DNA from 3 places in the Citrobacter sp. Igbk 17 genome. Region 2 is predicted to be linked to each of the others. Evidence: predicted binding sites of a transcription regulator. Region 2 holds the regulator's gene; each other region holds the start of a gene.
The links. Region 2 encodes LexA, which represses DNA repair genes until DNA is damaged. Its sites were predicted from a motif close to TNCTGTATGTACATACAGNA; they were not measured.
Positions count from the first base shown of each region.

Region 1: a site for LexA is predicted at 3,745-3,764, ahead of dinB (DNA polymerase IV). Genes of this name have one in related genera too.
Region 3: a site for LexA is predicted at 5,155-5,174, ahead of sbmC (DNA gyrase inhibitor SbmC). Genes of this name have one in related genera too.

Region 1 covers NZ_JANEWI010000034.1:16,392-27,019, forward strand. Annotated here, with positions in the region: gene NNO08_RS18070 (C40 family peptidase) at 1-730, shown strand, start outside; gene NNO08_RS18075 (hypothetical protein) at 727-978, opposite strand; partial or broken gene NNO08_RS18080 (flagellar biosynthesis protein FlhA) at 1,092-2,810, opposite strand; gene lafU (putative lateral flagellar export/assembly protein LafU) at 2,722-3,642, shown strand; gene dinB (DNA polymerase IV) at 3,781-4,836, shown strand; gene pepD (cytosol nonspecific dipeptidase) at 4,988-6,445, opposite strand; gene gpt (xanthine phosphoribosyltransferase) at 6,707-7,165, shown strand; gene frsA (esterase FrsA) at 7,264-8,508, shown strand; gene crl (sigma factor-binding protein Crl) at 8,566-8,967, shown strand; gene phoE (phosphoporin PhoE) at 9,025-10,080, opposite strand; gene proB (glutamate 5-kinase) at 10,370-10,628, shown strand, end outside.
Region 2 covers NZ_JANEWI010000022.1:58,293-68,920, reverse strand. Annotated here, with positions in the region: gene ubiA (4-hydroxybenzoate octaprenyltransferase) at 1-848, shown strand, start outside; gene plsB (glycerol-3-phosphate 1-O-acyltransferase PlsB) at 908-3,328, opposite strand; gene NNO08_RS14285 (diacylglycerol kinase) at 3,500-3,868, shown strand; gene lexA (transcriptional repressor LexA) at 3,978-4,586, shown strand; gene dinF (MATE family efflux transporter DinF) at 4,708-6,027, shown strand; gene NNO08_RS14270 (CsbD family protein) at 6,164-6,373, shown strand; gene zur (zinc uptake transcriptional repressor Zur) at 6,418-6,936, opposite strand; gene NNO08_RS14260 (cupin domain-containing protein) at 7,052-7,540, shown strand; gene dusA (tRNA dihydrouridine(20/20a) synthase DusA) at 7,647-8,645, shown strand; gene pspG (envelope stress response protein PspG) at 8,779-9,021, shown strand; gene NNO08_RS14245 (quinone oxidoreductase) at 9,250-10,233, opposite strand; gene dnaB (replicative DNA helicase) at 10,295-10,628, shown strand, end outside.
Region 3 covers NZ_JANEWI010000038.1:17,144-27,771, forward strand. Annotated here, with positions in the region: gene phsA (thiosulfate reductase PhsA) at 112-2,385, shown strand; gene phsB (thiosulfate reductase electron transport protein PhsB) at 2,400-2,978, shown strand; gene phsC (thiosulfate reductase cytochrome B subunit) at 2,975-3,742, shown strand; gene dacD (serine-type D-Ala-D-Ala carboxypeptidase DacD) at 3,894-5,066, shown strand; gene sbmC (DNA gyrase inhibitor SbmC) at 5,191-5,658, shown strand; gene NNO08_RS19025 (FUSC family protein) at 5,766-6,824, shown strand; gene NNO08_RS19030 (DUF496 family protein) at 7,063-7,398, shown strand; gene NNO08_RS19035 (L-threonine kinase) at 7,438-8,304, opposite strand; gene NNO08_RS19040 (acetate/propionate family kinase) at 8,397-9,611, opposite strand; gene pduV (propanediol utilization protein PduV) at 9,596-10,048, opposite strand; gene pduU (propanediol utilization microcompartment protein PduU) at 10,053-10,403, opposite strand; gene pduT (propanediol utilization microcompartment protein PduT) at 10,403-10,628, opposite strand, start outside.

The DNA.
Region 1 (10,628 bases), on a different contig from region 2:
GCCGGGCCTGCTGTCTTTGTGTGTTGTGTTTTCATCGCCGTCGCTCGCCAAAGTTCAGCCCCTCTTATCTGACGCCCATTTAAGCTATGCGGCGCAAATGCGCATGCGTAACCGCGCCCGGCTGCTGAAGCTGTACCACGCGCAGGTAAAAAAGCAGGCAAGTTATGTGGTGGAAGGCAATGCGCAAAGTAAAAGCGCGCTGCGCCAGCAGAATCGGGCGCTGATTAAGCAGCACCCGGAATGGTTTCCCGGGCCGCTTAAAGCCAGCGATCACCATTGGCAGGCGCTCGCCGAGAACGCACATTTTCTTAGCAGCGATCATTTGCACAACATCACTGAAGTGGCTATCCATCGTCTCGAGCAGCAACTGGGTAAACCTTATTTGTGGGGCGGGACCAGCCCGGATCAGGGCTTTGACTGCAGTGGGCTGATTTTTTACGCCTACAACAAAATACTGGCAGCAAAGTTGCCCCGTACGGCGAACGAAATGTATCACTATCGACGGGCAACGATTGTGGCTGATCGCGATCTTCGTCGTGGTGATCTCGTGTTCTTTCACATTCACAGTCGGGATATTGCCGATCATATGGGCGTCTATTTGGGGCAGGATCAGTTTATTGAATCACCACGCACGGGAGAAAGTATTCGGGTAAGTCATTTATCTGATGCGTTTTGGCAAGACCATTACCTCGGCGCCCGGCGTATTCTTACGGAGAATACGATTCTTTAATTCATAATCAGCAGGAGTAGCGTCATAAAAGCAAAGATCAGTACGCCGACGAAGAGCAACTCGCACAGTTCAAACAGTAAATACGTGGCGGAAGCCTGCTCTTTACGTTTCGGTCGATGTTTTTGGCGGGGGGATGTGCTCGCCTCCTCCTGCCGATGGACAAACTCCATAAACGTTAGCCATTGTCGGGAATAACGACGATGCCCCGGTTCGTGAGGCACCATTTTTTCAGCCTGCTTCCGTGCCATTACATTTCAGTCCCTGTAAGTGTAATGCGATCCCATCAATTGCCTGTATTTCTTACGTAATGTAATAAAGCGACAAAGTAAGTTAAGACTTAAGTTGCCGCCCTGGGTTTACGTTAGCTCAACGCTCCCATAATGTTTAATTCCAGTTCGTCCGGTACTTCGTTATACGACAGTACTTGCAGTCCGGGTGCAAACAGCCGCGCATAGCGCGCGAGCAGAGGACGTAGCTGCGGTGCGACCAGCAGTACCGGCTCTTTACCCGCGGCTTTCATCTGTTCTTTAATCTGCGGCATAGTGGTCTGGAATTGATTGAGCATATTCGGATCGACCGGTACGCTATCGAGCACCACTTTGCCGCTTTGCTGAGCCTGATTCACCACATTCGCCAGCAAGTTCTCCAGCTCATTATTCAGCGTGTATACCGCCAGCTCATCTTTGCGCACAAACGGGTGGGTAATACTACGGCGCAGCGCGAGACGGATATCAGCGGTTAACAAAATATGATCCTTGGTAACGGCACTACTGGCGACCAGTACAGTGGCGATCGTGACGATATCGCGCAATGAAACACCGTCAATAAGCAGTGCCCGGTACACCTTCAACAGCTGGCTATAGTTCAATGCAGCACTGAGATCTTCAGCCAGCCGCGGTGCCATCGAGGAGAGGCGATTATGCAATTGTGTAATATCGTCGTAGTTAAACAGGTCAGGGATGTAGTTGCGGATGACTTTATTCACATGTGTCGCAATCACACTGGCGCTATCGATAACCTGATAACCCATATTGAGCGCTTTTGCTTTCTGCGCCGGTTGAATCCAGGTGACGGGCATCCCGTAAGCCGGATCGTTACCTAACACACCATCAATCTCGCCATAGGTCTCACTGGAGGGGAGCGCCATCAGCTTATCTGCGGGGATATCTGCTTCATCGGCTTTGATTCCGTTGATAAAAATGGCGTACTGCGTGGGTTTCAGCCTGAAGTTTTCGCGAATACGAATTTCTGGTAGCAACACGCCGTTGTTATCGGAGATAACTTGCCGTACGCCGCGAATGCGCTGGGTCAGCGGATTGCCTTTCGATTTATCCACCAGCGACACCAGCTTGTAGCCCAGACTCAGGCTAATGGGTTCAATCAGCGGAATAGTCTCCCAACTGACCTGCAGTTCGCTGGTTTCGGCGATGGCTTTGCTCAGCGTTTCGAGACTCTTCTCTTCAGTTTCTGCGACTTTCGGTCGTTTGCTCATACGCCAGGCGGTAAACCCGAGCAGCCCGCTGAAAATCAGAAACGGGAAGTGCGGCATCCCTGGTACCACCGCCAGCACGAACATAATGCTGGTGGCGGTATACAGCACGGAAGGGCTGGCCAACAGTTGTGTGCGAACGTCGGAAGCAATATCGCCATTATCGCTGACGCGCGTCACGATGATTGCCGCAGCCGTCGATAGCAGCAGAGACGGGATTTGCGCAACCAGGCCGTCACCGATGGTCATCAACACGTATTGCTGGAAGGCCGCCTCGGCACTTAAATCGTATTTAAAGATTCCGATGCAGACACCGCCAATCAGGTTGATCGCCAGTATCATCATCCCGGCGATGGCATCCCCGCGTACGAATTTTGATGCGCCGTCCATTGCACCGTAGAAATCGGCCTCGCTGGCGACATCTTTACGGCGAGTCTGCGCCTGTTGCTGGTTGATAAGCCCGGCATTCAGATCGGCATCGATCGCCATCTGCTTACCGGGCATGGCGTCCAGCGTAAAGCGGGCAGAAACCTCGGAGATTCGCTCTGCGCCTTTGGTTACCACAATGAAGTTGATTGTAAACAGCGTCAGTAAATCAGAACGAGAAAACATCGTGGCGGCCTTGCATGGTCAATCCATCTTTAACGGCGGTGGGCTTGCGCCACTGAATAAGATTGGCAAGCAACCTCTACCTTCTACGACGAAAAATCAAAGTATCACCCGCGCGAATCTGGATAAAGAGAAGACCGCTGCACCGAAAGAGACGGCAACGGTGAGCGCAGAAACAGAAAAGAAAGCGCGTGATGTGAATGAGAAAACGGCCCTGTTAAAGAAAAAATCGGCGAGCGAGTTGGGTGAGTTGGCAACCGACATTAGCGTGATTGCCAGGAATGCGCATATGGAAGCCAACCTGGAGATGGAGATTGTGCCCCAGGGGCTACGCGTATTGATTAAAGACGACCAGAACCGGAATATGTTTGAACGGGGTAGCGCCAGAATTACGCCCTTTTTTAACGCGCTGCTGGTTGAACTGGCCCCGGTGTTTGATTCGCTGGACAACAAACTCATCATCACCGGGCATACGGACGCGATGAGTTACAAGAGCAATGTCTATAACAACTGGAATCTCTCCGGCGACCGTGCACTGTCGGCCCGTCGTGTGCTGGAGGATGCCGGAATGCCTCAGAGTAAAGTGATGCAGGTTAGCGCAATGGCCGATCAAATGCTGCTGGATGCCAAGAATCCTGAAAGTGCAGGTAACCGACGCATTGAAATCATGGTGTTGACGCAAAGTGCCTCTGACACGCTGTATCAATATTTTGGCCAGCACGGAGAGAAAATTGTGCAGCCGCTGGTGAACAAACTGGATAAACAGAAGAAGGTGACGTCTTTGCGCCAACAACCTGCTCCCGTCGTTCATTAAGGGGGTTTTCGCCCTTCACATTAGGGGGGCATAATCCCGTCTGGCATTCATCATGGATTTGTCATTTTGCGGGTCGGGTGCAGGCTTCTCATATCATAAAAATACTGTATACTTAAACAGTATTATGGGAGGCGAGCGATGCGCAAAATCATACATGTCGATATGGACTGCTTTTTCGCGGCGGTGGAAATGCGTGATAACCCGGCCCTGCGCGACATCCCCATTGCTATTGGTGGCAGTCGCGAACGCCGGGGTGTCATCAGCACCGCCAATTACCCGGCACGAAAGTTTGGTGTGCGTAGCGCAATGCCTACAGGAATGGCGCTAAAACTGTGCCCGCATCTCACCTTATTACCCGGCCGTTACGACGCTTATAAAGAGGCCTCTCGCCAGATTCAGGCCATCTTCTCTCGCTATACCTCGCTCATCGAACCCCTTTCGCTGGATGAAGCCTATCTTGATGTGACCGACAGTCCCCACTGCCACGGCTCGGCCACGTTGATGGCACAAGAGATCCGTCAGACGATTTTCAACGAACTACAGCTAACCGCTTCTGCGGGGGTTGCTCCGGTTAAATTTCTGGCCAAAATCGCCTCCGACCTGAATAAACCCAACGGGCAATATGTGATTACTCCCGCGGATGTTCCCGAATTCCTCAGAACGTTACCGTTGGGGAAAATACCCGGCGTCGGCAAAGTCTCTGCCGCGAAACTGGAATCGATGGGATTGCGGACCTGTGAAGATGTTCAAAAATACGATCTGGCCCTGCTGCTTAAGCGGTTTGGTAAGTTTGGTCGTGTGCTGTGGGAACGTAGTCAGGGTATTGATGAACGCGATGTGAATAACGACAGGCTGCGAAAGTCAGTCGGTGTCGAGCGCACGCTGGCGGAAGATATTCATGAATGGTCGGAGTGTGAGGCGATTATTGAGCGACTCTACCCGGAACTGGAGCGGCGGCTGGCAAAGGTTAAACCTGATCTCTTCATCGCCCGTCAGGGGGTGAAGTTAAAGTTTAATGATTTTCAGCAGACGACGCAGGAACACGTCTGGCCGCGCTTAAATAAAGAGGATCTGATCGCGACGGCGCGCAATACCTGGAATGAACGTCGGGGAGGGCGCGGGGTAAGGCTGGTGGGATTACACGTAACGCTGCTGGATCCGCAGATGGAAAGACAGCTACTGTTGGGGATTTGACGCTAACGTATTGCCGGATGGCGGCGTAAATGCCTTATCCGGCCTACAAATCAGCGTGCAGGCCGGATGGCGACGTAAATGCCTTATCCAGCCTACAAACCAGCGCGTAGGCCGGATAAGCGCAGCGCCATCCGGCATTTATTGCAGAGACTTACTTCGCGGGAATAGACTTCAGCAGCTCGGTCAGAAGCGTCCAGTAATGACCGACGCTTTCAATATGAACCTGCTCATCCGGAGAGTGCGGGCCGGTGATAGTCGGCCCAATGGAAACCATGTCCATATCCGGATACGGTTTCTTGAACAGACCGCATTCCAGACCTGCGTGGATAATCTGGATATTCGGCGTCTTGTTGAACAGACGCTGATAGGTTTCACGCACCAGGTGCATAACCGGTGAGTTTGCATCCGGCTGCCAGCCAGGATACGCACCTTTGGCTTCCGTTTTCGCGCCAGCCAGCTTGCCCAGGGAATCCAGCATGCTTACCACGTAGTCTTTACCGCTGTCGATCAGCGAACGAACCAGGCAGTGAATCTGTACATTATCGTCAGTCATGGTCACAACGCCAACGTTCAGCGAGGTTTCTACAACGCCTTTTGCCACGTCGGAATTGCGGATTACACCGTTTGGCGTCGCGTTCAGCAGACGAATGAAGCTATCGCGAGACTGGGTAGTCAGTGCGGCTTTGTCGTTGCTGACGGCATCCAGCAGCAGCGCCAGATTCTTCTCTTTTGCTTCCAGCTCGTTTTTCAGGATCTCCTGATACGTGCTGACCAACGCTTTTAACGCATCAACTTTATCGGCAGCAACGGCGAGGGTCGCAAAGGCTTCGCGCGGAATAGCGTTACGCAGCGTACCGCCGTTGAAGTCAACCAGACGCAGATCCAGTTCCTGGGCGTGGCCTGCCAGGAAGCGTACCAGCAGCTTGTTGGCATTACCGAGGCCAACGTGGATTTCGCCACCGGAGTGACCGCCTTTCAGGCCTTTTAAGGTCAGCTTAAAGTTCTGGAAGCCAGCAGGAATAGCTTCACGGGACAGCGGCAGGTTAGAGGTGAAGTCGATACCCCCTGCGCAACCCATGTAGATCTCACCTTCTTCTTCAGAGTCGGTGTTGATCAGGATATCAGCCTGCAGCCAGTTCGCCTGCAGACCAAATGCGCCGTCCATGCCCGCTTCTTCGGTCATGGTCAGCAGCACTTCCAGCGGACCGTGTACCACGTTGTCATCAGCCAGTACCGCCAGCGCAGACGCCATACCGATACCGTTATCTGCACCCAGCGTGGTACCACGGGCTTTTACCCATTCGCCATCAATATACGGCTGGATCGGATCTTTGGTGAAGTCGTGCACGGTGTCGTTATTTTTTTGCGGGACCATATCCAGGTGCGCCTGCAAAACAACCGGCTTGCGATTTTCCATTCCTGCGGTAGCGGGTTTACGAATCAGGATATTACCAACCTGATCGCGCTCGACGTGGAAACCTTTCTCCTGGGCCCAGCTCAGAATGTGTTCAGCGAGTTGCTCTTCATGGTAGGACGGATGAGGAATAGAACAGATTTTGGCAAAAATATCCCACAGCGGTTGCGGGGATAACTGAGACAGTTCAGACACGTTGAGTCTCCTTGGCGATGTCCTACAAAATTGACTTGCAGGCCACGGGGTTAGCGGAATTAAAAACACCACAAGTCAGGCTTGCGCGATGCGATTGAGAATACCACTTTCTTCGCTGACGGCTAGTATAAAGCATGTAAAAAGAGGCGCGGATTCCGCGAAACACTGGTTTTTAGTGCGTCAGGTCTCTATAATCTCGCGCAACCTGGTTCACCCTCAATTTATTAATTAGCCGTAGATAAACAGGCTGGGACACTTCACATGAGCGAAAAATACGTCGTCACCTGGGACATGTTGCAAGTCCATGCACGTAAACTGGCAAGCCGCCTGATGCCTTCTGAACAATGGAAAGGCATTATTGCCGTTAGCCGTGGTGGTCTGGTGCCGGGCGCATTGCTGGCGCGTGAATTGGGCATTCGTCATGTCGATACCGTATGCATCTCCAGCTACGATCACGACAATCAGCGCGAACTGAAAGTGCTGAAGCGTGCGGAAGGTGACGGTGAAGGTTTCATCGTGATCGATGACCTGGTAGACACCGGTGGTACCGCTGTTGCTATCCGCGAAATGTATCCTAAAGCGCATTTCGTCACTATCTTCGCTAAGCCGGCAGGTCGTCCGCTGGTGAATGACTATGTGGTTGATATCCCGCAGGATACCTGGATTGAGCAGCCGTGGGATATGGGCGTGGTATTTGTTCCGCCGATCTCTGGTCGCTAATCTAAAAAGTTTTCAACGCCCGCACTGCCGGGCGTTGTTCTTTTTGTGCGGTGTCAGGTTACACTATGCCTTAGTGAGTACTCATGGAGGCCGTAATCATGTCGCAGGCTAACCTCAGCGAAGTTCTGTTTAAACCCCGCTTCAAACATCCTGAAACGTCAACGTTGGTTCGTCGTTTTAACCACGGCGCGCAACCGTCTGTGCAGTCCGCTCTGGATGGCAAAACAATCCCGCACTGGTATCGCATGGTGAATCGCCTGATGTGGATCTGGCGTGGGGTCGATCCGCGTGAAATCCTTGAAGTGCAGGCGCGTATCGTCATGAGCGAAGCCGAACGCACGGATAAAGAGCTCTACGATACGGTCATTGGCTATCGTGGTGGAAACTGGATCTACGAGTGGGCGAAGCAGGCGATGGACTGGCAACAGAAAGCGTCTATGGAAGAGGACCCGCAGGTGAGTGGTCGCCACTGGCTGCATGCCTCCACGCTGTACAACATTGCAGCATACCCGCATTTAAAAGGTGATGAGCTGGCAGAACAGGCGCAGGCCCTGGCCAACCGCGCTTACGAAGAGGCGGCCCAACGACTGCCAGGTACGCTGCGCGAGATGGAATTTGCCGTTGCCGGCGGTGCGCCGGTAACCGGTTTCCTGCACATGCCAAAAGGCGACGGCCCGTTCCCGACAGTGCTGATGTGCGGCGGCCTGGATTCCATGCAAACCGACTACTACACCCTGTATGAGCGCTATTTCGCTCCGCGTGGTATTGCCATGCTGACGCTGGATATGCCTTCGGTCGGATTCTCGTCAAAATGGAAATTGACCCAGGATTCCAGCCTGCTGCATCAACATGTATTAAAAGCGCTGCCAAATATTCCCTGGGTTGATCATACCCGTGTGGCAGCATTCGGTTTTCGCTTTGGCGCTAACGTCGCAGTACGCCTGGCCTATCTTGAATCGTCGCGCCTGAAAGCTGTGGCCTGTCTGGGACCGGTGGTCCATGCGCTGCTTAGCGACCCAGAGCGTCAGGCTTCAGTACCGGAAATGTATCTTGACGTTCTGGCCAGCCGTCTGGGGATGCACGATGCGTCCGATGAAGCGCTGCGCGTCGAGCTAAACCGCTATTCATTAAAGGTACAAGGGCTGCTGGGCCGTCGCTGTCCAACGCCAATGCTCTCGGGGTTCTGGAAAAACGATCCGTTTAGTCCGGAAGAGGAGTCTCGCTTAATTACTTCGTCATCTTCTGACGGTAAGCTGCTGGAGGTTCCGTTCAACCCGGTGTATCGCAATTTTGACAAAGCGCTGCAAGAAATTACCGGGTGGATCAATCATAGATTGTGTTAATAGATTGCTAAATTTTATTGGTTTGGTAAAACAGTTGCTTCACCTAAGGAGATCGCAATGACGTTACCGAGTGGACACCCGAAAAGCAGATTGATCAAAAAATTCACCGCGCTTGGCCCATACATCCGCGAAGGGCAGTGCGAAGATAATCGATTCTTTTTCGATTGTCTGGCTGTTTGCGTCAACGTGAAACCGGCACCAGAGAAACGTGAATTTTGGGGCTGGTGGATGGAGCTGGAAGCGCAGGAGAAACGCTTTACGTACAGCTACCAGTTTGGTTTGTTCGATAAAGACGGCAACTGGACCGCCGTGCCGATTAAAGAGACTGAAGTGGTAGAGCGACTGGAATACACCTTACGCGAGTTTCATGAAAAGTTGCGTGGGTTGTTAACGACACTGAATCTGGCGCTGGAGCCTGCTGACGACTTTAAGGATGAGCCGGTTAAATTAACGGCATAATGAACAGAAAAAAAGCCGGATGGTGGAGCAACCCCATCCGGCTTTTTTTATGCTATATCAAAACTGGTAGACCATACCCACCGCGACGATATCATCATCGTTGATGCCCAGCTTATTATTGCTATCCAGTTGGTTGATTTTATAATCAACAAAGGCTGACATATTTTTGTTGAAATAATAGGTCGCGCCCACGTCGATATAATTCACCAGATCTTCATCGCCTACGCCTTCAATATCTTTACCTTTTGACAGCACATAACCCAGGGATGGACGCAGACCAAAGTCAAACTGGTACTGAGCGACCACTTCGAAGTTCTGAGTTTTGTTAGCAAAGCCACCGGAAATAGGTGTCATATTGCGTGTTTCAGAATAGAACGTTGCCAGATAAATATCATTGGCATCATATTTTAAACCTGTTGCCCAGGATTCTGCTTTATCGCCGGTACCCCGGTTTTGCAGGTTCTGCTGATTGGTACGGTCGGAGTTGGTATATGCACCACTGATGGCGAAATCGCTGCCGCCAAAGTCATACGTCACGGAGGTACCAAAGCCGTCGCCGTTCTGTTTTTTCACATCGCGATCCTGGTTTTTGCCCTGATATTGCAGGGTAAGATCCAGACCATCAACAACGCCGAAGAAGTCGGTATTACGGTAAGTGGCCAGGCCGCTGGCACGTTTGGTCATAAAGTTATCGGTCTGTGCGGAAGAGTCACCGCCGAATTCCGGGAACATATCCGTCCACGCTTCCACGTCATACAGCGCACCCAGGTTACGACCATAATCAAACGAGCCAAAATCTTTTAATTTCACACCGGCGAAAGCCAGACGTGTTTTTTGCTGATTGGTTTCGTTTTCCGCTTTATTTCCTGCGAACTCAGCTTCCCAACGACCATAACCGGTCAGTTGATCGTTAATTTGCGTTTCGCCTTTAAAACCTAAGCGGATATAGCTCTGGTCGCCGTCTTTGCTGTCATAATCAGTCATGTAGTGCATCGCTTTGACTTTGCCATACAAGTCCAGTTTATTACTGTTCTTGTTATAGACTTCTGCCGCCTGTACGGACGCCGATGCAACAATTCCCATCACCACTAATGCCAGAGTGCTCTTTTTCATTTTCATTCCTGATTTAAAGTACGCGCTAATATTTACTGGGTGTGATCCCCGTTAAAAGACAGGAAGGTTTTTAACGTCTGGCAATGAACGTTTTATGACAAAGTAAGAATATTTTTAAAAAAGAATGTTTTTTTGTGTCTGTAATAAATGCGTCAAAATCTGCCGCTACGCTTGCTGATCCTGCGCAATAAAATTTCATGCTTTGTGCGCTGGCTGTTGGCAACCGGAGCCAGTCCTGCTAAAACGTTCGTTTGATATCATTTTCCCCAATTTTGAATGGCAGAGAATCATGAGTGACAGCCAGACGCTGGTGGTAAAACTTGGCACCAGTGTGTTAACGGGCGGATCGCGCCGCCTGAACCGCGCCCATATCGTCGAACTGGTTCGCCAGTGCGCGCAGCTCCATGCCGCAGGGCATCGTATTGTTATCGTTACCTCGGGCGCGATTGCAGCCGGGCGCGAGCATCTTGGTTACCCTGAACTCCCGGCGACGATAGCGTCGAAACAACTGTTGGCGGCGGTAGGGCAGAGTCGATTGATTCAATTAT
Region 2 (10,628 bases):
AGCTGCTGGCGTTTCACCGCTTGATGCGTACGGATAAGCCAATTGGCGCCTTACTGCTGCTCTGGCCGACGCTGTGGGCGCTGTGGGTAGCGACCCCTGGCGTACCGCAATTGTGGATACTGGCGGTGTTTGTCGCCGGTGTGTGGCTGATGCGCGCTGCCGGATGCGTGGTGAATGATTATGCCGACAGGAAATTTGACGGACACGTCAAACGCACCGCAAACCGACCGCTGCCGAGCGGTGCAGTCACGGAGAAAGAGGCCCGAACGCTGTTTGTTGTGCTGGTGTTGCTCGCCTTCCTGCTGGTTCTGACTCTTAACACGATGACGATTTTGTTGTCCGTTGCGGCGTTAGCACTGGCGTGGGTTTATCCCTTCATGAAACGCTATACGCACCTGCCGCAGGTGGTGCTGGGGGCGGCGTTTGGCTGGTCTATTCCCATGGCGTTCGCCGCCGTCAGTGAATCTGTTCCGCTGAGCTGCTGGTTGATGTTCCTCGCCAACATTCTCTGGGCGGTGGCGTATGACACCCAGTACGCGATGGTTGATCGTGATGACGATCTGAAGATTGGCATTAAATCGACCGCCATTCTGTTCGGTCAGAACGATAAGCTGATTATTGGCATTCTGCAGGTCGGTGTTTTGGCGCTGATGGCGACGGTGGGCTGGTTGAATGGGTTAGGACTGGGCTATTACTGGTCACTGCTGGTGGCGGGCGCGCTGTTTGTGTATCAGCAGAAACTGATTGTCGATCGTGAACGGGATGCCTGCTTTAAAGCGTTTATGAACAATAACTATGTGGGGCTGGTGCTGTTCTTAGGGCTGGCGATGAGCTACTGGCACCTTTGAGTTTGGCTTAACCTGCAAAATAAAAACCGGTCATTTCATTTTGACCGGTTTTTTTATGCTTACTCGCCCTGCGTTGCGCTTTCGATGGTCAGACGCACATCGGATGTGACCAGTTCGGCCAGCATCTGATAAATCTTCATCGTTTCTTCCGGTTCGGCATCACCGGTATCGCTGATGTAGCCCTCGTCACGCAGCGTCAGCACCAGAGAGCTGAACACGGCTTTATCGAAGAACTCCGGTGCGTTGATACCGTGCAGTACGGAAAGACGTTGTGCCACGGTGCGGCTCTCTTTTTCCAGTGTACTGCGGTTGATGGACGGGTTCGCACTCAGCAGCCAGAAGGTAATGGCATAGCGCTGTAGTGTTTCACGTGCGCCCGCAGCCAACAGCTGAAGCGTGCGAGAGTGAACCGGGTTGATATGCAGCTCATCGTTCTGCAGGGTTATCAGACCCTGACGCTGCATTTCGTTGGCCAGCTCGTCAATCACACCGGCAAGCTCATCGCGCTCCCAACGCAGGAACAGCTCTGCTTTCAGCATCGGGTATAGCGCTTCAATATGCTGCTGCAATGCGGCGCGTGAAATCCGACGGTGCTGAGTCACAATCGCGGCCATCAACGAAGGTAGCACCAGCATGTGCGCAATGTTGTTGCGGTAGTAGGTCATCAGTACCGCCTGCTCTCGCGGCAGAATGATGATGTCACCGATGGTGTCTTTCTCAACCTCAAATTTGTTCATCTGCAAGGCGTGGTCGATCAGTTCACTGGCGCTTTGTGTCGGTACTGTCGTATCCGAAGCATACGGCACATTGCGTAGCAGGCTCAGGTAGCAATCGAGCTGTTCGGTTAGCTGCTCGCGCGTCAAAGAACGCTGACGGGAAGCCAGTAACGCGGTACAACACAGGTTCATGGCGTTAGCTGCGCCTGCGTTGTTAATGCGTACCATCAGATCGGCGGCAATGTTATTTACCGTCGGCGTCAGCCAGGCCGGGCGAATAGACTCGATAGGATCGATAGATTCGCGCCACTCCGGCACATGCTGATTCAGGTAGGTCATCAATGGCATAGGTTCGCCAAAGTTAACGTAGCCCTGACCCAGATTACGTAGCTTGCTCAAACCGCGTAGCATTTGCGGCAGGCTCTCTTTCTCTTTGGTCGCGCCACGCAGCTCTTTGGCGTAAGTTCCCACTTCCATCACATGCTCATAGCCGATGTAAATCGGAACGAGGGTAATCGGACGCGTACCGCCACGCAGCATCGCCTGGATGGTCATCGACAGGGTGCCGGTTTTCGGGTCAAGCAGACGGCCGGTACGTGAGCGGCCACCTTCGACAAAGTATTCAACCGAGTAACCACGGCTGAACAACTCGCCCAGGTATTCGCGGAATACGGTGGAATAGAGCTTATTGCCTTTAAACGTACGACGAATAAAGAATGCGCCCAGACGACGGAAAATCGGACCTGCCGGCCAGAAGTTCAGGTTGATACCTGCAGCGATATGCGGTGGAACCAGCCCCTGATGGTACAGAACATACGACAGCAGCATGTAGTCCATATGGCTGCGGTGGCACGGCACATAGACGATTTCATGCCCGTCGTGCGCCAGTTGGCGTACGCGCTCGGCATTGTGAACGTTAATTCCCTGGTACAGACGGTTCCAGGTAAAGCCCAGGATACGGTCCGTCAGGCGGATCATCTCATAGGAGAAATTCGCGGCAATCTCTTCCATCAATGCGATAGCGTTTTGCTGCGCCTTTTCATGGGAGATTTTTTTGCTGCGTGCTTCATCTTCCACCGCGCGTGCGATGGCTTTTGAGGCCAGCAGTTTATTAAACAGATCCTGGCGGGCAGGGAGGCGAGGGCCAACCGCGGCTAAGCGCTGGCGGGCAAAGTGCATACGCGCCACGCGTGCCAGTTTCTGTGCGATGGTTTTATCTGTGCCGTGTTCGTCTGCCATGCGGCGCAGGGAGACGGAAGGTGAGAAGCGGACAAAACTGTCGCGCCCCAGCCAGGAGACGGCAAAGAATTTCTGCACGCCATTCAGCATGCGCAGTGGCGGGTTGACCTCGCCTTTCTCGCGCCCTGGGGCTCGGCCAAACATCACCGATACCGGCACCATCTGCACATCCAAATCGGGGTTGCTGCGATGCAGATCGAGATAGTTATGGAACAGCTTGATGGACTCTTCTTTTGGCGTGTAATAGGTGAATACACGCGGGCCGCCGTGTATAAACACGTAGCGCGGCAGCAAAGTCCCGTCTATCTCCAGCGGTTCCAGGGGATCGGGGAGGTCGTGCACCAGACATTGGGCACGCAGTGTCAGCAAGTCAGCTTTTGAGTTGTACGGTAAGACGTACATAATGGGACGAGAGGTATCGAGTCCCAATTCCGGGGCGGGTTCCGCCGGGATAGACTTGCTTTTTACCAGGATGCTTAATGGTAAATTCAGTAATTTGTAGTAAATTCGTGGCCAGCCGGACATAAACGATGTAAAGCCTCTGGTTAATAATGCAAATGCGCTGCAAGGATATCAGAAAGTTTAGTGAATTTCTGTGGTATCCCGTCATACTTCGCGCAGCTTTGCTTATGCCCTGAAACAAACAGGGTAACGAGACAATAATACTAACGCTAATAATGTAAAAAGGTTCTTTTGATGGCCAATAATACCACTGGATTCACCCGGATTATCAAAGCAGCAGGCTATTCCTGGAAAGGTTTCCGCGCCGCATGGATCAATGAGGCGGCATTCCGTCAGGAAAGCGTTGCCGTACTGTTGGGGGTAGCCATTGCCTGCTGGCTGGACGTTGACGCAATTACCCGCGTACTGCTGATTGGTTCGGTGATGCTGGTGATGATCGTTGAAATTCTGAACAGCGCCATTGAGGCGGTTGTCGACCGAGTTGGTTCTGAGTATCACGAGCTTTCTGGCCGGGCGAAAGATATGGGATCGGCTGCGGTATTGCTTTCTATTTTCGTCGCTCTGATCACCTGGGGCATCCTGTTGTGGTCGCATTTGCGATAAAGATTCCACAACTTCATAAATCTCCTGTTTTTTGTGCAGTTTGCGGTTCCAAATTCGCCTTTAGCTGTATATACTCACAGCATAACTGTATATACACCCAGGGGGCGGAATGAAAGCGTTAACGGCCAGGCAGCAAGAGGTGTTTGATCTCATTAGAGATCACATCAGCCAGACAGGTATGCCACCGACGCGTGCGGAGATCGCGCAGCGTTTGGGGTTCCGTTCCCCAAACGCGGCTGAAGAACACCTGAAAGCGCTGGCGCGGAAAGGTGTGCTGGAAATTGTTTCTGGCGCATCGCGTGGTATTCGTCTGCTGCAGGAAGAAGAGGAAGGCTTACCGCTTGTTGGTCGTGTCGCGGCCGGTGAGCCACTTCTGGCACAGCAGCACATAGAAGGCCATTACCAGGTTGACCCATCACTGTTCAAACCGAACGCCGATTTTCTGCTGCGCGTCAGCGGTATGTCGATGAAAGATATCGGGATTATGGATGGCGATTTACTGGCTGTGCATAAAACGCAGGACGTACGTAACGGCCAGGTCGTTGTTGCCCGTATTGATGATGAAGTCACGGTTAAGCGCCTGAAAAAGCAGGGCAACAAGGTTGAACTTCTGCCAGAAAACAGCGAGTTTAAGCCAATTATTGTTGATCTACGTGAGCAAAGCTTCACTATTGAAGGGTTGGCTGTTGGCGTGATTCGTAACGGTGAATGGCTGTAATGATCAGCTGATTTCCTGTAGGCCGGAAAGGGCGTTTACGCCGCTCTCCGGCAAATTGCCCGATGACGCTACGCTTATCGGGTCTACAAAAACGCGTTAATTTCTTTTCAGGCTCCTTTCCATGCCTTTCTTTACCTCCTCTGATAAAGCACTTTGGCACCTTGCCTTACCGATGATTTTCTCCAACATCACTGTTCCACTGCTGGGGCTGGTGGACACGGCGGTGATTGGTCATCTGGATAGCCCGGTCTATCTTGGCGGCGTTGCCGTTGGCGCAACAGCGACCAGTTTTCTCTTTATGCTGCTGCTGTTTTTACGCATGAGTACCACCGGTCTGACAGCCCAGGCGTTCGGCGCGAAAAATCCGCAGGCACTGGCACGCGCGCTGGTTCAGCCGCTGATGCTGGCGTTGGGTGCCGGATTGCTTATCGCACTGTTTCGTACACCGATTATCAGCCTGGCGTTACATATCGTGGGAGGTAGTGAAGCGGTGCTGGAGCAGGCCCGAAGGTTCCTGGAAATCCGCTGGCTCAGCGCGCCCGCCTCGCTGGCAAATCTGGTGCTGCTTGGCTGGCTGCTTGGCGTCCAGTATGCACGCGCGCCGGTTATCCTGCTGATTGTTGGCAATGTGCTTAACATCGCGCTCGATTTGTGGCTGGTGATGGGCCTGCATATGAACGTGCAGGGCGCGGCGCTGGCGACGGTGATTGCCGAATATGCCACTTTGCTGATCGGCCTGATGATGGTACGTAAAGTCCTGCATATACGCGGAATTTCGCTGGCGATGTTGAAGCTTGCGTGGCGCGGCAACTTCCGCCGTTTACTGGCGCTTAACCGCGACATCATGCTGCGCTCGTTGCTGCTGCAACTCTGTTTTGGCGCTATCACGGTGCTGGGCGCGCGTCTGGGGGGCGATATCATTGCGGTTAATGCCGTTCTGATGACCCTGCTGACGTTTACCGCCTACGCGCTGGACGGATTTGCCTATGCTGTAGAAGCGCACTCTGGCCAGGCCTATGGGGCACGCGATGGTAGCCAGTTGCTGGATGTCTGGCGGGCGGCTTGCCGGCAGTCGGGTATCGTGGCGATCCTGTTTTCCCTGGTCTATGCCCTGTTCGGCGAGCAGATCATTACGCTATTGACCTCATTGCCGCAGATCCAACTTCTGGCCGATCGCTATCTCATCTGGCAGGTGATTTTACCGCTGGTGGGCGTCTGGTGTTATCTGCTGGACGGGATGTTCATTGGCGCAACACGAGCCGCGGAAATGCGTAACAGCATGGCCGTTGCGGCCGCGGGTTTCGCGTTAACGCTACTGGCTTTACCGTGGCTTGGAAACCACGGCTTGTGGCTGGCGTTAACCGTTTTTCTCGCGCTGCGCGGGCTTTCACTGGCCTTCATCTGGCGACGTCACTGGCGTAATGGCACCTGGTTTGCCTGATGCTTATGGTTAAAAATTCTGAATAGTAAATAAAACCCAGAATCCCTGACTACACTTATTATCACGCCCAGCAAAAACAGCATGTATCCGGGCGCAGCACTCTCGCTATTCACAACCTAACGATGAGGACTTGATGATGAATAAAGACGAAGTCAGCGGTAACTGGAAACAGTTCAAAGGTAAAGTGAAAGAGCAATGGGGCAAACTGACTGATGATGATATGACGGTCATTGAAGGTAAACGCGACCAACTGGTAGGTAAAGTCCAGGAACGATACGGGTACGCGAAAGATCAGGCGGAGAAAGAAGTTAAAGATTGGGAAAAACGCAACGATTACCGCTGGTAATTAACCCCTCCCTCCTGAGAGTACAAGGATGTTCGCTCTTTTATTTACCGCCCGACTTTCTTCTTCACCTGAATGGTATGGTCATGCTGGCAATCGCCAGGATGGCGGCATGATTCCACTTCCACACATGCCGGACACAGGCCGTGGGCTTCAATCACGTTATGGCGCAGAGCAAATCCCATTTTAGCTGCCAGCGTATGCATAATATCTTCCACGCCTTCCGCACACTCTTCTTTTACCACGCCACAGCGGTCACAAATAAACATTGCCGAGCTATGGGTTGGCTGATCGAACAGATGACAGAGCACATAGCTGTTGGTGGATTCCACTTTGTGCACAAAACCTTGTTCAAGCAGAAAATCAAGCGCACGATACACGGTAGGGGGTTTGGCCTGCGGCTCGGTTTCCCGCAGCAGATCAAGCAGATCATAGGCGCTGATCGCCCCTTCCTGCAGGCTCATCAGGCGCAGCACTTCGAGGCGTTGTGGCGTTAGTCGCACGTTACGTTGCACACAGAGTTTTTCAGCTTGAGCCAATAACTCCTGCGTGGTGGTTTTGTCCATTTGGCGCCTCGATTTGTGTGGAAGGTTAATCCCTTACTTTATCATGTTCTGCTTAAAACGCCGAGATCCACCGCTGTGTGCTATACCTGACGCATCGCAACACTGGAAAATTAACATGAAAAGACCCGATTGTATTCGCCACTGGCGTGAAGTTGAGGGGCCTGATGACTCCACCTATCCAGGTAGCGATGAGCTATTTTCTATTGGCGCGCCGTTGGCCCGCAGGTTGGGGTTAGGGCGATTAGGCATTCATCACGAACGCCTGCCGCCGGGGCGTCGTACTTCTTATCCACACGCTGAAAGCGATGAAGAAGAGTTTATCTACGTGCTGGAAGGCTACCCGGAAGCCTGGATAAATGGTTACTTATGGAAGCTGGAACCCGGCGATAGCGTCGGTTTTCCGGCAGGAACCGGCGTGTGCCACACTTTTATCAACAACACCAGCGACGAGGTGCGGCTGCTGGTCGTCGGTGAGGCGAACAAGAAGCATAACCGTATCTACTATCCGCTCAATCCGGTCTACGCGGTCACGCGTGAGGATCGCTGGGTTGACCATCCTCCACAGTTTTTTGGTCCACACGACGGAAAACCTGGGCGGAAATGACGATCTACGCGAACGAAGGGCGCTATCCACGACGATGTGGCTCACTATCGCAACGGTCTATGCTATAGTAGCGCCCCTTTTTTAACCGGATGCTTGAATATTCGCCATGCTGCCTGAATCTCAGTCTACCGCTTTTCCCGCTCATCGTTTTTCTATCGCGCCGATGCTCGACTGGACGGACAGACACTGCCGTTACTTTTTGCGCCTGCTGTCCCGCCAGACGTTGCTCTATACGGAGATGGTGACCACCGGGGCAATTATTCATGGCAAAGGCGATTACCTGGCGTATAGCGAAGAAGAACATCCGGTTGCACTGCAGCTAGGTGGGAGCGATCCGGCCGCGCTGGCCCAGTGCGCAAAGTTGGCTGAAGCACGAGGTTATGACGAGATTAACCTCAACGTCGGCTGCCCTTCCGATCGCGTACAAAACGGGATGTTTGGCGCTTGCCTGATGGGGAATGCGCAACTGGTCGCCGATTGCGTGAAGGCGATGCGCGATGTGGTGTCGATTCCGGTGACGGTGAAAACGCGTATTGGCATTGATGACCAGGACAGCTACGAATTCCTGTGTGACTTCATCAATACGGTTTCCGGTAACGGTGAGTGTGAGATGTTTATCATCCACGCCCGCAAGGCCTGGCTGTCCGGGTTAAGCCCGAAAGAAAACCGTGAGATCCCGCCGCTGGATTATGACCGTGTTTATCAGTTGAAGCGTGATTTCCCGCACCTGACGATGTCGATAAACGGTGGAATTAAATCACTGGAAGAAGCAAAGACGCATCTGCAATATATGGACGGCGTAATGGTGGGTCGGGAAGCCTATCAAAACCCGGGGATTCTGGCATCGGTCGACCGTGAAATTTTTGCTGCGACTACTCCGGATGCTGACCCTGTCGCCGTGGTGCGCGCCATGTATCCCTATATTGAGCGGGAGCTGAGTCAGGGGACGTATCTGGGGCATGTGACCCGACATATGCTCGGGTTGTTCCAGGGCATTCCAGGCGCACGTCAGTGGCGTCGTTATCTGAGTGAAAATGCGCATAAAGCCGGGGCTGATATTAACGTTCTGGAACATGCGCTGAAACTGGTCGCAGATAAGCGTTAAGTTCTCACCAAAAGTTAGTCAATTTCACCACGCCCTGCGTTTTATCGCGGGGCGTTTTCGTTATAAATCAATGCATTAATTTTGGCATGTTTCTTGTAATGCAATGGAGAGAATTTCATTTCGGGAGAGCGTCATGCTGGAACTACTTTTTGTGATTGGCTTTTTTATCATGTTGATGGTCACTGGCATATCACTGTTGGGCATCCTCGCCGCGCTGATGGTGGCGACGGTAGTGATGTTCCTCGGTGGGATGTTTGCGTTGATGATTAAACTGCTTCCCTGGCTGCTGCTGGCCGTCGCCGTGGTGTGGGTGATTAAGGCGATTAAAGCGCCAAAAGTCCCACAGTATCAGCGCAATAACCGCCGCTTTTACTGAGGTATTGAGCGGTGCGTCACAACCTGCAACATTGCCTTTAGAACCAAATAGGAATTGATTATCAAATCTGTCACTATTGCGTGGTTAACGAATTCATCGAGCTGTACCCTACATACAGCCGAACTAAAAAAAGAAAGGGCTTCCTGCGGGAAGCCCTAATTCTTTCTTTCCCCGTCATAATTCAAACCGCAGGTGTGTTGGCTGCTTGAATTATTTAAGAGGGAAGTCTCACGGGATCAGCAAACTCGAACCCTGCGTGGCGCGGCTTTCCAGCACTTCATGGGCACGCCGTGCGTCGTGCAGCGCGAATGTCTGACCAGGCGCAACATCCACTTTAATCACCCCACTGGCAATCAACGAGAAAAGCTCATTGCTGGCTTCCGTTAATTCGTGGCGGTTGGTGATGTAACCCTGCAGAGAAGGGCGCGTGACATACAGCGAGCCTTTCTGATTCAGAATACCTAAGTTAACGCCGGTTACCGGCCCGGAGGCGTTGCCAAAGCTGACCATCAATCCCCGGCGTTGCAGGCAATCCAGTGAGGCTTCCCAGGTATCTTTCCCCACCGAGTCGTATACCACCCGTACTTTTTTACCACCGGTGATTTCCTTAACCCGTTCGACGATACTTTCTTCACGGTAGTTAATCACTTGCCATGCACCGGCCTGCTGCGCTATTTGCGCCTTCTGCGCATTGCCGACAGTACCAATCAGCTTCGCTCCCAGCGCTTTTGCCCACTGGCAGGCAATCAGCCCAACGCCGCCCGCTGCAGCATGGAACAAGAAGGGCTCGTCGGGCTGGATTTCGTAGGTTTTACGTAACAGATAAAAAACGGTCAACCCTTTCAGAAATGAGGCCGCTGCCTGCTCAAAAGAGATGGCATTAGGCAGAATGGCGGCTTTATCGGCTGGCACGTTGTGCACTGAGCTGTACGCGCCAAGTGTTGACTGGGCATACACCACACGGTCGCCAACTTTAATGTGCGTCACTTTGCTGCCGACTTTACTGACCACGCCTGCGGCTTCTGTGCCCAGACCACTGGGTAACGAGGGAGGCGGATAAAGTCCACTGCGGATGTAGGTGTCGATGTAGTTGATGCCAATCGCTTTGTTCTCGACCTGGATTTCATGTTCCGCCGGGTCAACGGGCGTAAACTCCACAGCCTTCAGTACATCAGGGCCGCCGTGCTTGTGAAATTCAATACGTGTTGCCATGCTTCCTCCAGAAATGTGGTAATCTTTCGACCCAATCATTATCTCGGTAACTCCATTCACTATGGCAGGAAATAAACCCTTCAACAAACAACAGACTGATGCTCGTGAGCGCGATCTCCAGGTCGCCGGGCTGAAAGTACCGCCGCACTCGATTGAAGCGGAACAGTCGGTGTTGGGCGGTTTAATGCTGGATAACGAACGCTGGGACGATGTGGCCGAGCGCGTGGTTGCGGAGGACTTTTACACCCGCCCACATCGGCATATTTTCACCGAAATGCATCGCCTGCAGGAGATGGGAAAACCTATCGACCTGATTACGTTGGCAGAGTCGCTGGAAGTTCAGGGGCAACTGGACAGCGTCGGCGGTTTTGCATACCTGGCTGAGTTATCTAAAA
Region 3 (10,628 bases), on a different contig from region 2:
TCTATTCTTGCCGGTTAACGAAATTTCATTGTAATGAAATGTGAGTAAGGTTAAAAATTAATAATTTAAAGGCCATATAATCATTGGATATATCTAATAACAGGAGGTTATATGGGCATTAGTCGGCGTAATTTTTTGCGGGGCGTGGGTATTGGCTGCTCGGCCTGTGCAATAGGCAGTTTCCCACCTGGCGCACTGGCGCGAAATTCGCCAGCGAGTATTAAAGGGAAAACATCCCTGACGCCAAGTCTGTGTGAAATGTGTTCCTTTCGCTGTCCAATTCAGGCTCAGGTGATTAATAATAAAACAGTTTTTATCCAGGGAAACCCTAATGCCCCTCAGCAAGGCACGCGCGTTTGTGCTCGCGGGGGCAGCGGTGTTAGCCTGGTAAACGACCCGCACCGGATTGTGAAACCGATGAAACGCACCGGGCCGCGTGGCAGTGGCGAATGGCAGGTCATTAGCTGGCAACAGGCGTATCAAGAAATTGCCGAAAAGATGACAGCAATAAAAAATCAATACGGGCCGCAGGGCGTTGTCTTCTCCTCTAAATCCGGTTCGCTTTCCAGCCATTTATTTCATTTGGCGACGGCTTTTGGCTCACCAAATACCTTCACGCACGCTTCAACTTGCCCAGCAGGTAAAGCCATTGCCGCCAAAGTGATGATGGGTGGGGATTTAGCAATGGATATCGCCAATACCCGCTACATGGTCTCTTTTGGACATAACCTCTATGAAGGGATTGAGGTTGCCGATACACATGAACTGATGACCGCACAAGAGAAGGGCGCGAAGATGGTCAGCTTCGACCCCCGACTGTCGGTATTTTCCAGTAAGGCGGATGAATGGCATGCGATTAAACCGGGGGGAGACTTACCGGTGCTGATGGCGATGTGCCACGTCATGATTACTGAAAAATTGTATGACGCGGGATTCGTTGAACGCTATACAACAGGTTTTGACCAACTGGCAGAGGCGGTACAAGAGGCCACGCCGGAATGGGCACAAAAGTTGGCCGACGTGCCTGCAGATGTTATTACCCGGGTGACTCGTGAAATGGCGGCCTGCGCACCCCATGCTATTGTCAGTCCTGGTCACCGTGCGACCTTTTCGCAGGAAGAGATCGACATGCGGCGCATGATTTTCACCCTCAACGTGCTGCTGGGAAATATTGAGCGCGAAGGCGGCATGTACCAGAAAAAAGCCGCTGCAACCTACAATAAGCTGGCGGGAGAGAAGGTGGCTCCGGTGCTGGCGAAACCGGATGCCAAACTCCCTAAGCCAACGGCGCAGCGTATTGACCTGGTCGCGCCACAATTCAAATACATCGCTGCGGGTGGTGGGGTGGTGCAGAGCATTATCGATGCTGTGTCAAACCAGACGCCTTATCCGGTGAAAGGATGGATTATGTCCCGGCATAACCCTTTTCAAACTGTGACCTGTCGGCCGGATCTGGTCAAAACCGTTGAGCAGTTGGATCTGGTGGTAAGCTGCGATGTCTATTTAAGCGAAAGCGCGGCCTATGCCGATTACTTGCTACCTGAATGCACCTACCTCGAACGCGATGAAGAAGTCTCTGATATGTCGGGGCTGAATCCGGCCTATGCGCTGCGCCAGCAGGTTGTCGAGCCTATTGGTGATGCGCGCCCAAGCTGGCAAATCTGGAAAGAGCTGGGCGAGCAACTGGGTCTTGGGCAGTACTATCCGTGGCAAGATATGCAAGTACGCCAGCTGTATCAGCTCAATGGTGACCATGCGTTATCTGCTGAACTGCGCCAGAAAGGGTATCGGGAGTGGGGCGTTCCACTGTTGCTGCGCGAACCTGAATCGGTACGCCAGTTTACTGCGCAGTATCCGGGAGCAGTGGCCGTTGACAATGACGGTACGTATGGCGAACAACTGCGCTTCAAATCCCCATCCGGAAAAATCGAACTTTATTCTGAAGAACTGGAAACACTCCTGCCGGGCTATGGTATTCCTCGTGCACGCAATTTTGCGCTCAAGGCCGACAATGAACTCTATTTCATTCAAGGCAAAGTCGCGGTTCACACCAATGGCGCGACGCAATATGTTCCATTACTCAGCGAGCTGATGTGGGATAACGCGGTGTGGATCCACCCGAAAACGGCTGGAGAAAAAGGGATTAAAAGCGGCGATGACATCTGGCTTGAAAATGCGACGGGTAAGGAGAAAGGCAAAGCGCTGGTCACTGCTGGTATTCGACCCGATACGCTGTTCGTCTATATGGGATTCGGCGCCAAGGCCGGCGCAAAAACCGCAGCGACAACGCATGGGATCCACTGTGGCAACTTGCTTCCACATGTGACCAGTCCGGTATCCGGCACGGTGGTCCACACCGCTGGCGTTACGCTTCGTCGGGCATGAGAAAGGAGAACATCATGAATCAGTCAACAAATCCGTATGTCATGCTGCATGACGAGAAACGCTGTATTGGTTGTCAGGCGTGCACGGTTGCCTGCAAAGTCCTGAATGACGTGCCAGAAGGTTTTAGCCGGCTGCAGGTGCAGATCCGCTCACCGGAAAATGAACCTGAGGTGCTGTCTCACTTCCAGTTTGTCCGCGTCTCCTGCCAGCACTGTGAAGATGCGCCTTGTGTCAGCGTCTGCCCGACTGGCGCTTCGTTTCGGGACGAAAACGGCATTGTGCAGGTGGACAAGTCACGCTGTATTGGCTGTGATTATTGCGTTGCCGCCTGTCCGTTCCATGTGCGCTACCTGAACCCACAAACAGGAATTGCAGATAAATGTAACTTTTGCGCGGATACCCGTCTGGACGCTGGACAATCGCCTGCCTGTGTTTCCGTATGCCCTACGGATGCGCTGAGGTTTGGTCGCCGTGATGACCCTGAAATTCAGCACTGGATTCACCAAAAAGAGGTTTACCGTCAGCAGGATACGCGTAGCGGTGCAGTAAGCATTTTCCGGCGTAAAGAGATTCATCAGGAGGGAAAAGTATGAATTCTATCTGGGGAGCAGAGCTTAACTATGCGCCAGACTACTGGCCGCTGTGGCTCATTTATGCAGGTGTAGTCATTCTGTTGATGATTGCCGGTTTGGTGATACATGCACTGCTGCGTCGAATGCTGGCACCCAAAACGGCTGCTGGAGAAGAGCACCGTGACTACCTTTACTCATTGGCTGTCCGCCGTTGGCACTGGGGAAATGCGCTGCTTTTTATTCTGCTTCTGCTAAGCGGTTTGTTCGGCCATTTTTCTATCGGACCGGTAGCTCTGATGGTGCAGGTGCACACCTGGTGTGGATTCGCATTACTGGCTTTCTGGATTGGCTTCGTCATGATCAATGCCACCAGCGGCAACGGTTGCCACTATCGTGTGCAATTCAGCGGGCTGATAAAGCGTTGTCTGCTGCAAACGCGTTTTTATCTGTATGGGATAATGAAAGGTGAGGCACATCCGTTTGCGGCAACAGCGGAGAATAAATTTAACCCCCTGCAACAGTTAGCCTATCTGGCCATCATGTATGCGTTGGTTCCGCTGTTAATCATTACCGGGTTGCTCTGTCTTTACCCGCAGATTATCGGCGCCGGGCCGGTGGTACTGGTGCTGCATATGGTGTTGGCGATTGTTGGCATTCTGTTCATTTGTGCACATATTTACCTGTGCACATTGGGTGACACGCCGGGGCAAATCTTTCGCAGCATGATTGACGGCTATCACCGTCATCGCAGCCATCATGCAGAAACCGCATCACATAAAGGCTAATCCTGCGCGTATTTTGCAGGGGAAGCCCGTCTGACATTCTTTCTTTAACAGCAAGAAAATGTGCCTTATGTCACATTTTCTTGCAATTTATCCATGTTTGTTCGGCAGAACTTCCGTAAAAAGAACGGCTATTTCTCCTGGTTATGAGGACATGCTGTTGAAACGCCGTTTGTTTATTGCCGCTTCGCTATTCGCGATAAGTTTTTCGTCCGCTCATGCGACTGATGTCGCCAGTTTTGCACCCCGGCCTCCTGCCATCAATGCTGGCGCGTGGGTGCTTATGGACTACACCACGGGCCAAATCCTGACTGCCGGTAATGAACACCAGCAACGCAACCCCGCCAGCCTGACCAAGTTAATGACCGGCTATGTTGTCGATCGTGCGATTGATAGCCATCGCATTAGCCCAACGGATATCGTCACTGTCGGACGTGACGCATGGGCGAAAGATAATCCGGTGTTTGTCGGCTCATCATTAATGTTCCTGAAAGAAGGCGATCGCGTTTCAGTACGTGATTTAAGCCGTGGCTTAATTGTTGATTCCGGCAATGATGCATGCGTGGCGCTGGCTGATTACATCGCGGGTGGACAGCCACAGTTTGTCGCGATGATGAACAGTTATGTTGAGAAGCTGAAGCTTAAAGATACACATTTCGAAACGGTGCATGGGCTGGACGCGCCAGGCCAGCATAGCTCGGCCTACGATCTGGCCGTGTTGTCCCGGGCGATTATTCACGGGGAACCTGAGTTCTATCACATGTACAGTGAGAAGAGTCTTACCTGGAACGGTATCACGCAGCAAAACCGTAACGGACTGCTGTGGGATAAAACGATGAACATCGATGGCCTGAAGACCGGGCACACATCCGGGGCAGGATTTAACCTGATTGCCTCCGCAGTTGATGGACAGCGTCGCTTGATTGCCGTGGTCATGGGCGCCGAGAGCGCGAAAGGACGCGAGGATCAGGCACGCAAACTGCTGCAGTGGGGGCAACAAAATTTTGATACGGTGCAGGTGTTGCGTAGCGGTAAGCAAGTCGGCGTCGAACGAATCTGGTATGGCGATAAAGAAAACATTAGCCTCGGCACCGAGCAGGATTTCTGGATGGCGCTACCTAAGGCTGAAGTCCAGAATATCAAAGCAAAATATGTTCTTGATAAGAAAGAACTGGTAGCGCCTATTGCCGCGCATCAACGCGTGGGGGAAATTGAACTCTATGACAGGGATAAGCTGGTGGCGCATTGGCCACTGGTCACCCTGGAATCGGTCAGTAAAGGCGGCGTATTTTCGCGTCTGAGCGATTACTTCCACCATAAGGTGTAATTTTTCACCCATGCTACTGACTGGCAAGAGTGCGAAACTGCTCACATAATAATCACTATTTCCTTGTGGCCGTAATACACAAAAATTACACTGTATATAAATACAGTGTAATGACGGAGGTTATATGGAGTACGAGATAAAGCAGGTCGATAAACGCAGGATTGCCGGTTTTCACATGGTTGGACCGTGGGAGCAAACGGTAAAGCAGGGTTTTGAGCAGTTAGTCATGTGGGTGGATGACAAGCAGATAGTGCCGCTGGAATGGATCGCCGTTTATTACGACAACCCGGATGTTGTGCCTGCTGACAAACTGCGCTGCGATACTGTGGTTTCCGTCGCAGAGAATTTCGAGATCCCAGAGAACAGCGAAGGAGTGATACTGACTGAACTGGCCGGTGGTGAGTATGCTATTGCTGTTGCTCGTGTTGAAAATCATGACTTTGCGACGCCATGGTATCAATTTTTTAATCTTCTGCTGCAGGACGCAACATACCAGATAGCAGCCAAACCCTGTTTTGAGATTTATATGAATAATGGCATGGAAGACGGTTACTGGGACATCGAAATGTATGTGCCAGTACAGCCGAAGTAGCTGTTTTTTGCGTAAATCAGGGTGAAAGTCCTGCTGATAACGGTGATGTTTTCACTAAAAAAGCAGGTACAATTCTGTTCTTTGCTATTCCCTGACGGAGTGGATGAGTGCGTGCCGATAAGTCGCTGAGTCCTTTTGAAATTCGTTTGTATCGTCATTATCGCGTGGTGCACGGTATTCGCATTGCGCTGGCGTTTCTTCTTACTTTTCTGTTGGTTCGCCTGCTGGATATTCCTGAAGGTACATGGCCTCTGATCACGCTGGTGGTGATTATGGGGCCCATTTCATTCTGGGGTAACGTCGTCCCAAGAGCGCTTGAACGCATTGGCGGGACGATTCTGGGCTCAGTACTTGGGCTGGTTGCTCTGCGTCTCGAACTCCTGTCACTTCCGCTTATGCTGATATGGTGCGCAGTGGCGATGTTTCTCTGCGGCTGGCTGGCATTAGGTAAAAAACCCTATCAGGCATTGCTGATTGGCATAACGCTTGCCGTCGTCGTCGGGGCTCCCGCGGGTGACATGAATACAGCGTTGTGGCGCGGTGGCGACGTGATTTTGGGATCGTTACTGGCGATGCTGTTTACCGGTATCTGGCCGCAGCGGGCATTTATTCACTGGCGTATTCAACTGGCGCATTGTGTCACGGGGTATAACCGGGTGTATCAGGCTGCGTTGTCACCTAACTTGCTCGAACAGCCCCGACTGGAGAAGCATTTACAACAACTACTGAGTGACGTTGTCAAAATGCGTGGACTAATTGTTCCTGCCAGTAAAGAGACCCACATCCAAAAATCAATCTTTGAAGCTATTCAGACGGTTAACCGCAATCTGGTGTGCATGCTTGAGCTGCAGATCAACGCGCTGTGGGCGACGCGTACCAGCCACTTTGTGATGCTGAACGCGCATACCCTGCGTGAAACTCAGCTCAGAACGCAACAGGCGCTACTGACGATCGCTCATGCGCTTTATGAAGGCAATCCACAGCCGATACTCGCCAATACGGAAAAACTCAACGACACCGTGGAGGAGTTGCGCCAACTCATCGCTGAGCATAAAGGCGATAATGTTGCTGAAACACCTATTCACGGCTATGTCTGGTTGAATATGGAGATGGCACGGCAACTGGAATTGCTCTCACATTTAATTTGTCGCGCGCTGCGCAAATAAAGAGCAGATGAGGGGATTGGTTCTACTGCTGCTTCGATTCAGCAAAGATTAAGGGTATGATATTGAAAAAGGCTAAAACCATTGGTAACTGCAATGGCTTTACCCTCGATAATTCAGGTTTCAGCCATGCATTATCAATGCAGATGCAACTTGAAGTATGGCGGGCATGAAAGTAATGTTGACCCACTTTAGCCGTTGTTTTAACGAATCCGAATCTCACATTATCAGGGGTGTAAAAATGGAAACTACCAAGCCTTCTTTCCAGGACGTGCTGGAATTTGTTCGTCTGTTCCGTCGTAAAAACAAACTGCAACGTGAAATCCAGGACGTTGAGAAAAAGATCCGTGACAACCAGAAACGCGTCCTGCTGCTGGACAACCTGAGCGACTACATCAAGCCGGGCATGAGCGTTGATGCTATCCAGGGCATCATCGCCAGCATGAAAAGCGACTATGAAGATCGTGTAGATGATTACATCATCAAAAATGCAGAGATCTCTAAAGAGCGTCGTGATATCTCTAAAAAGCTGAAAGCCATGGGTGAAGTGAAAAACGGCGAAGCGAAAGCAGAGTAACGTTTTATGGCAGTAGGGGGCACTGCTAAGCAGTGGCCCCTACTGTAGTTTTACCCCACCTGTTACCATCCGCAGTAAATGCTGCTCAGGCCAGTGAGTTGTCAGTTTTTTCTGTGCCAGCATCCATTTGATGTAATCAACATCATGACGTTTTCTGTCCAGCATCAGACCCACCACGCTGCCGCTGTGCGCAACATTCACCCCGTATAAATCACATTCTTCTACCAGCGCCAATAGCGAATCGAAATCTGGTTTTGGCAACAACATTTGGCTGGCGATTGCGCTAAGCGTGGCCGCCTCTCCCATTCGATAGGGATTTTGACTAATACAGGCTTCCTGTACTTTTTCCCATGCGCGTTTAAGCGCGGGAGCACCTGCCTGTAGCCCGGGCTGGCGGGGAATGCGGTGATAATCCGCGGTACGTAGTGTTTCCGGGCTTTCCAGAACCAACAGGTCAAGCTGGGGCTGCGCTTCACAGGGAATTTGCGTAGAGGCGTCGTTATGATCGAAAAGGGTTAACTGATGGAAAACGGTGCTGTCGGTAGGTTCAAGAGAAACGCAAAGCTGCGCCAGTGTAGGTTCATCTAGCTGATGACCCAGAAAATGAGCGGTGGCAAGCGCGGTGGCGGCAATATCCGCGGTGCTACTGGCCATTCCTTTCGCAATGGGAATCGTTGACTGGATATCTATTCGAATATCCTGACTGATATGCGCCGGGTAGTGCCAGTGCTGCAATAACCGGTCAACCATCGCTCGCGACAGTGGCCGTTCATCCACCTGTGGTGAACCAGAGCTGACCTCGACGGTGCTATACCATTCAACCGGGCAGGAGACTAGTTTCTCACTGCCCAGAATCCAGCCCTGGATAAGTTCTCCGCACGATGCGGGACATTGCGCAACAGCCACGTCTTCACCTTTGTGATCAGCAATCCTCGGCGCATAGTGTCATGGCGATCGCGCTATTACCATGATTTGCCGCAATTTGCGGTGCGGCAGGATTAAGCAGGAATGCCCAATGTCACAGTTTCTGATATCGCTATACGCATAACATCCTGCGCGATCATCAACTCTTCATTGGTATTTATAACGGCCACTTTGACCAGCGCAGTTTCAGTTTGAATAAAGGTTGCGTTGCGCTGATTTTTTTCATCATCAACGGCCAGACCTAAGAAATTCAGATTGTGGCAAATCGCAGCGCGTGCTCGGGCTGAGTTTTCACCAATTCCACCCGTAAATACCAAAGCATCTAGGCCGCCCATCTGCATAATATAACTGCCTATTGTGGCGCGAATTCGTTCTGCAAACAGCGTAAGTGCGAGTGCAGCCTGTGAGTTGCCTTCATCTGCGGCGCGTTCAACATCACGATAGTCTGATGAGATACCGGAAACCCCAAGTAATCCCGACTCATTGTTAAGGAGTTGGTTAAGTTGCTGCGGTGTTTTGCCTTCACGCAGGGCAATCCACGGCAAAATAGACGGGTCAATATCTCCGCTGCGCGTACCCATCATCACGCCAGACTGTGGTGTAAAACCCATCGAGGTATTCACCGATTTTCCACCCTTGATGGCACAGATGCTGCTGCCATTACCAAGATGACAACATACGACGCGCAGTGCGCTGAGCGGGACACCCAGCTTTTCAGCCAACGCGGTACTGACGTATTTGTGGCTGGTACCATGAAAACCGTAACGCCGAATTCCTAGCTCTGAGTAATAGCGCCAGGGCAGAGGATAAATAAAAGAAGGCTCAGTCAGCGTCTGATGAAAAGCAGTGTCAAAAACTGCAACGGCAGGGGCTTCGGGTAATAACTGACGAAAAACGGCGATCCCCAGCGCATTAACCGGGTTATGCAGTGGCGCCAGTTCTGCAAGGCGTTCTATTTCGGCCAGTGTTTCATCGTTGACGAGGGCGGAGTCTTTAAAAGACTCACCACCATGTGCGACGCGATGACCGACGCCATCGATCTCTTCCAGACTCTTGATGATGTTCAGGCTAAGCAGTTTTTCCAGTAACAGCGTTACTGCTTCACGGTGATCGGCAACGGGTAACGTCTCCTGCCATTTCTGTACGGGTGTTTTAAGCGTGACCTGCGCGTCAGACATCCCGATACGTTCAATCAGTCCCTGGCAGATCATTTCACCCTGCGGCATCGCCAGTAACTGAAACTTAAGTGAAGAGCTACCCGCGTTTATGGCCATTATTTTATGAGACATGACGGTTCCTTTGCATTCAGAAAAATGAACATCTCATCGACCCCGGTATTTTCCAGCGCGCTGGTGATAAACACGTTCTGCGCTCCTGCCTGCACCAACCAGCTTTCTACGAGTGAAATCCTCTGAGGGTTAGCTAAATCGGCTTTGGTAACGAGGCCGATAACAGGTCTGTTCATTGGGCCAGTAAAGCCGGGAGAAAAAGGTGACCATGGGGCGTCGGCATTCAGTACCAGAGCGATAATGTCGGCTTCGCAGGCGCTGGCCAGTAACGCACTGTACAGGCAGCGGTTCTCAAGATATTCACCCGGCGTGTCTATTGTCGTTGGCGACCAGACAATCGCCTGAGTTTTCTGGTAATGAAGTGCTTCTCCGCGCAGGCATTGTGTGAGCGAGGTTTTACCGCACTGGCTGGGGCCAATTAGCATGATGCGTTTCATGTGGTTACGTCCGGGTAATAGGGCACGCAGTAAAACGCATCATTTCGCCAAGCGTTCTGGTTACCTGTTTCAGCGCGTACTCAACGGCTGAAACATCACCCGTCAGTACGACTGCACCGGTAAAACGATCGAGAAATCCGATCTCTACCGCACCAGATTTCGTGGCAATATCACAGGCGATAATTGAGGCTTCACTGGGCGTAATGGTTAAAATACCAATGGCCGAGACTGAATCCTGCAACCCCAACTTTTTGAATAAATCCTTACCTGGATTAGCAATAAGGTGCGCCAGCGTGACCTGCTTGCCGGGTACGTATTCCTGGATCATGCGATCCGTCGGCGGTTGTCTGTCCATTATCCCTCCACTATTTGCCGCCACATGCTTTCATGCGGGCGTGGTATGACGGAGCGATAAACCAGCAGACCTTTTTCCCCGGCGCTTTCGCTGGCGACTGTCACGGCGTTATTGACATCGGAAACATCGCCCGCGACAACCATGTAGCATTTACCACCAATACCGAATGCCATATGTACCCGTACCAGCGTGACATTGGACGCTTTAACTGCACGATCGGCGGCA